Regions from separate parts of the Shewanella sp. Choline-02u-19 genome, predicted to be linked through region 2. Evidence: predicted binding sites of a transcription regulator. Region 2 holds the regulator's gene; the other holds the start of a gene.

Region 1 (3,177 bases), on a different contig from region 2:
GCTTGAAAGGACTTTTTCTTCGTGTTCTTTCAGTTCCGCAATGATATAACGCTCTGTGTTTTTTAGCGTTTGACGGCGTTGATAACTCAAGGGCACCAGATCTGATTCGCGGCGGCTGACTTCAATGTAGTATCCATGTACTCGGTTGTAGCCGACTTTTAGGGTAGATATCCCTGTTTGTTCTTTCTCTCGAGCTTCCAACTGGGCAAGGTAATCGGTAGCACCGGCGCTTAGTACACGCCATTCATCAAGCTCTGCATCATAACCGTCACGTATTACACCACCATCACGAATAAGCATTGGTGGATTATCGACAATGGCATTTGACAGCAAGACTAGTTCCTCAGGGAACTCGCCAATGACTTGAGACAGGTATTGAAGGTGAGGAACTGTTGTCGACTTAAGCGTTTGCTGTAGTTGCGGTAACAAGCCTAATGCTTGACGTAAGCGCGCAAAATCTCTTGGTCGGGCATTGCGAAGGGCGATACGAGCTGTTATTCGCTCAACGTCACCTAACGCTTTTAAGTCTTCAGCAAGGGTAAGGTAATGCTCACTGGTAATTAACTCGGCAATAGATGACTGTCGAGCATTTATGACTTGGTGATCACGCAGTGGCTGATGCAACCAGCGCTGTAGCATGCGGCTACCCATAGCTGTAACTGTATTATCTAATACAGAGGCTAAGGTGTTAGTTTGTCCGCCTTGCAGGTTTACTGTTAACTCTAAATTACGACGCGTCGCAGCATCAAGTATGATGCTGTCAGCTTGGTTAAAACGTATGATAGAGTTTATATGTGGTAATGCTGTACGCTGAGTATCTTTCACATACTGCATTAGGCAACCTGCAGCTTGCAGTGACAGTCTGGCATCTTCAATACCGAAACCTTTAAGGTCTTTAGTGCCAAATTGACTTAGCAGCAAACGGTGGCAAGTCTCAAAATCAAATTCCCACTCGGGTCGACGGCGAGTGCCATTCATGCCTGCAATAAGACTCATTTGTGAAAAGTCTTCGCTATAAAGCAATTCTGCCGGATTGGTTCTTTGCAATTCAGCTTCCAGAGACTCGGTATCTTTCAGCTCTGTGACCACAAAACGGCCGGATGCGATATCAAGAGTCGCGTAACCATATCCCGCTTTGCCTTGATAGAGTGCGGCAAGTAAATTATCTTGCTTCTCTTGTAGCAAGGCTTCATCAGTCAAAGTCCCTGGGGTGACGAGACGGACAACTTTGCGATCAACTGGCCCCTTTGAAGTGGCTGGATCGCCTACTTGCTCGCAGATCGCGACAGACACACGAAGTTGCACTAGCTTCGCTAAATACCCTTCAACAGCGTGGTAGGGTAGGCCAGCCATAGGGATCGGGTCGCCACCACTTTTTCCGCGTGCTGTTAATGAGATACCGAGCAACTCAGAAGCGAGTTTGGCATCTTCGTAAAAAAGCTCGTAGAAGTCCCCCATGCGATAAAATAGCAACATATCTGGATTTTCCGCTTTTAGCGTCAAATATTGACGCATCATCGGGGTGTGTTTTTCTAAGTTTTGCGGATCAATAGCAGTCATCAATTTGCTTTGCCTGTACTTTACTGCGGCGCGTAGTGGCCATTAAACATTTATGGTTGCCAATCTTAACAATTTTTTACTCATCTTAGTGGGGATTATTATGATGAAATACTGCTAACTAAGGGCGTTTTTTACGTACTATTGCTTATCTGTATGATTTTGTTGGTTTAATAAAAAAATCTTGCACAGTACTTGATACTGTATGATTGTACAGTATACTAGTTTCATATTGAGGCCCTAAAGTAGATATTAGAGTCGTCATCAAAATGATAATACAGTGCTGAAACTGTGTTAGCACTGTGATTTTAAGGAAATAATAATGAAGATAGATCCAAATAAAGAGAAAGCGTTAAACGCCGTTTTAGGTCAAATTGAAAAGCAATTTGGTAAAGGTTCAATTATGAAGTTGGGCGAAAATCGTTCAATGGATGTTGAAACAATCTCTACTGGCTCTCTATCTTTGGATGTGGCGTTGGGTGCTGGTGGCCTGCCTATGGGGCGTATTTGCGAAATCTACGGTCCAGAATCATCAGGTAAAACAACACTAACGTTGGAAGTGATTGCTGCAGCACAGAGGCAGGGCAAGATTTGTGCATTTATCGATGCCGAGCATGCTTTGGACCCCATCTATGCAAAGAATCTAGGTGTTGATATTGATAATTTACTTTGCTCACAACCTGATACTGGTGAGCAAGCGTTAGAGATTTGTGATGCATTGAGTCGTTCTGGCGCAGTTGACGTTATTGTTGTTGACTCCGTGGCGGCATTAACGCCAAAAGCTGAAATTGAAGGCGAAATTGGTGACTCTCACATGGGCCTAGCGGCGCGTATGATGAGCCAAGCAATGCGTAAACTTGCAGGTAACCTTAAGCAATCAAACACTTTGCTTATCTTCATTAACCAAATTCGTATGAAAATTGGTGTCATGTTTGGTAACCCTGAAACCACGACTGGTGGTAACGCACTTAAGTTCTACGCTTCTGTTCGTTTAGATATTCGCCGTACTGGTGCGATCAAAGACCGCGATGAAGTTATTGGTAACGAAACGCGCGTTAAAGTGGTTAAGAACAAAATTGCTGCGCCGTTTAAGCAAGCTGAATTCCAAATCCTTTATGGCAAAGGTATTAACAGTACTGGCGAGCTAGTTGACTTAGGCGTTATTCATAAGTTAATTGAAAAGTCAGGTGCTTGGTATGCATATAAAGGCAGTAAAATTGGTCAAGGCCGTGCAAACGCTGGTAAGTATTTAATTGAAAACCCAGAAGTGTCTGACGAAATTGAGGCTACTTTGCGTTCAATGTTATTAGGCAAAGGCGAAAAAGTAACAGCGGAAACTACTGACACTGCAGGTGACAATGTTGATTTAGAAACAGGCGAAGTTTTTTAAGTCCCTTTTTTGAGTTAGCTTGGTAAGTTAGCTTTTTAATACTTATGCCCCAATCAGCATTACACGTCACGGCGCGCTTATAGCGCGCCGTGATCATTCCCGTAAAAAATCCAAACCAAACTAAACTTTCTGAGTTTGACGTACTAAAAATTAAAATGGTGCTAATAGCCGTGCTCTTACAGTCTATTTAGACGACAGTCGTTATCTAATAGGGCAAAGTCTTCATTCGA
Region 2 (3,177 bases):
TTTTAATGGTGAGGTCAGCATTACTGGGGTCTTCCATTGCAATCAAGGTTTTGGTTGCGGGAATAGCCATGATTATAAGAATAATAAAAGGCACTACAGTCCATAAAATCTCGACTTTAGTACTTTCATGAAAGTTGGCGGCGACTGCGCCTTTTGATTTGCGATGGTTGATCATGGCATAAATCATTGCGCCAAAAACAACAATGCCAATAGCACAGCAGATATAAAGGATAATCATATGGAGGTTATAAACCTTACCACTGATCTCCGTCACGCCTTCTGTCATATTAAACGGCATTTCTGATGCAAACAGTGTAGGCGAAAATATTAGCGCCAACACACAGTACAACAATTGCTTCACTAGACTTCTCCTCTGTCAACAAGACAAAGAAGAGTCACACAGTAAGTCTCTGCTCTATGTAAACTCTTCAGTTCCCAAAAAAGCAACGATGACTTCAAAGTGCGCGAGTGGTTTATCCATCGTGTCGTTATGTTTCGACTATCGATTAGACTTTATATAATTTCAGTATTTTAATACTGGTTAGTGTAACCACACTGGCACCTACGGCTGAAATATATCAGGCCGATCTCAGTCTTCATATACTCTTTAAGGATCTACAGTCCATACATAAAGACCGACGACTAAATCGCTCGGATATAACAATATATCGTTGTTATCAGTACCTACCCTACTTGGTGTTGAAATATTGATCAAGATCACTTTTTGATTCATTTGCTTAGCAGCAGTAATAAAAAAGCTCCCGTTAAGGGAGCTTTGCTTTAGAGACTAGATTTGTAATAGAAAGAATTGCTTAATGGACTGCTGCGAACAGTGAACCTTGTTTAAACCGCTCGTCCTGTGTATTTATTGTGCTGTCAGGTAAGTGAGCATTCGCATTTTCAATAATGATACCCACCGCTTGAGCACTCTTTGCGACTAACTGCAGTCGTCTACTGTCTCGTGCATCGACTTCATTCGTCCAGGTTATTACCGCGCTTGATGTGCCACTCGTGAGCGCTTTTTCCATAGCCCAAAGTGTTTCGAATTCATCTTTTGCGTGTACCAGTAGGATTCTATCCATGCGGACGCCAGCAGAAGCGAGCATCTGTTTGTAACCGATATTAGGTGGGCTAATTAATACAATCCAGCGACCTTGTTGGCTCAGTTGAGCAAGTTGGCCACTAATCTGTTTTAATTCAGTGCGCCCCTGAGTGTGAGATACCATAGTTTCGATATCTGTATTTACCTTTTTAGACATAGCTTGAGCAGGTATATCTTGCCAAAGGCCAGGGTGACGCGGGCTTACACCTAATAATTTGTTCATTGCCAATCTCCATTACGGATCACGCCAACGGCTAAACCTTCAATACTTAAGCTTTGGTTTGCCAGATCAACTTCTATCGGTGAATAATCTTCATTCTCAGCATGTAAATAAACTTTATTGCCTTTCTTTTCAAAGCGTTTAACCGTGACTTCATCTTCTACTCGTGCCACCACAACTTGACCGTTGCTTGCATGTTGGATCTTATGCACTGCAAGCAAATCGCCTTCAAGTATGCCGATGTTTTTCATGCTGTCACCGCGTACTTTAAGCAGGAAGTCGGCTGACGGGCGGAACATGGTAGGATCAATTTTATAATGTTGCTCTACATGTTCTTGAGCCAGAATAGGTTCACCTGCGGCCACTTGACCAATAAGCGGTAAACCAAGGTCGGCATCTTCGGTATCATCTTGAATTAACTTAATTCCTCGAGAGGTACCTGGCATGATCTCAATACAGCCTTTCTTCGCTAAAGCTTTTAAGTGCTCCTCGGCTGCATTGGCAGATTTAAAGCCTAAACGTTTGGCTATTTCAGCACGGGTGGGTGGCATACCTGTGTCTGTAATATTGCGTTTAATTAGCTCTAAAATTTCAGCTTGACGTGGTGTAAGTGGTCTCATTATTAAGCCTGTCTTTCCATACAGTAACTGTCAGTATATACAGTATTTCTGTTCGCGCAAGTATTAACCAAATTTATGTTAAAGTTGAATTTATTAGCACTAGGGTGGGGCTGAGAGATTAAGGAGGGATGAACGAGATTTAATCCTGATAGGCAGGATATACATAGACTTATGATGGCTTAAGTCATTGTTCTATAAATACGCAAATGTTTCCGAGTGCCATTATAAAGCAATTGCGCAAACGCTCCGAAATTCTGGTATTCTACGGGGTTATTAGAAGCGACTATACTGCAAGCGAATCATGTCGAAAAAAGACTCTCTTTGGTTTAAATCATTACGCTGGATCCAAAAAAAGCTCGTGCACACTATTGTAGTGCCTCATGATCCTTTTGAAGACCTCAATCTCGATCCAAGCAAGCCACTCGTTTATGTCATGAAAACAGAATCTGTTAGTGACATAGCAGCTCTTAGTGAGATAACCGGTAAATTCGGTTTACCTAGCCCATATAATGACTTAGAGGTTAATGGGGTGACTGCGCCGCGCGTTGTCTGCCTTGAAGGTAGCAAGCCTCTATTTGGCGAAAGAGAAAGTGCCGAACAGTATTTGCATTGCTTTAAGCGCCTATTGAGTGTGCATAAGCAAAATGAAGAATTAGATATTCAGCTAGTTCCTGTGAGTCTTTATTGGGGACGAACCCCAGGCAAAGAAGACGACACCATGCGCGCTGCTGTGTTGGAGCGTCAAAATCCGACTTGGTTACGCAAGTGCTTGATGATCTTGTTTCTCGGTCGACACAACTTTGTGCAGTTTTCTAATGCTGTTTCTCTGCGTTATATGGCAGACGAACATGGTACTGATAAGCGCATCGCACAAAAACTAGCCCGTGTCGCGCGAGTGCATTTTCAGCGTCAACGTAAAGTAATGACTGGGCCTCAGCTGCCTAAGCGCCAAGCTCTGTTCCATGCTTTGCTAAAGTCAGAATCAATTACCCGAGCCATTAAAGAAGAAGCGACAAATAAAAAAATCTCCGAATCAGAAGCGCGTGCAAAAGCGATGGAGTATCTAGATGAAGTCGCGGCGGATTACTCCGATAGCTTAGTGCGTATTACCGAGCGTTTTCTTACTTGGTTGTGGAATAAGCTTTATAAAGGTATCAATATTAAGGGTGCGGAGCAGGTTCGTCAGTTGCACCATGATGGTCATGAAATCGTCTATGTACCGTGTCATCGCAGCC

Evidence for each region. The regulator LexA, encoded in region 2, represses DNA repair genes until DNA is damaged. The targets are predictions, from matches to a motif close to TACTGTATNNNNATACAGTA.
Region 1: a site for LexA is predicted at 1,757-1,776, ahead of recA (recombinase RecA). Genes of this name have one in related genera too.

Annotation. Positions count from the first base shown of each region.
Region 1 is NZ_PJBE01000013.1:2,384,986-2,388,162, reverse strand. Features, by position in the region: gene mutS (DNA mismatch repair protein MutS) at 1-1,560, opposite strand, end outside; gene recA (recombinase RecA) at 1,880-2,947, shown strand.
Region 2 is NZ_PJBE01000012.1:241,433-244,609, forward strand. Features, by position in the region: gene coxB (cytochrome c oxidase subunit II) at 1-361, opposite strand, end outside; gene CXF83_RS03175 (cell division inhibitor SulA) at 813-1,325, opposite strand; gene lexA (transcriptional repressor LexA) at 1,322-1,942, opposite strand; gene plsB (glycerol-3-phosphate 1-O-acyltransferase PlsB) at 2,244-3,177, shown strand, end outside.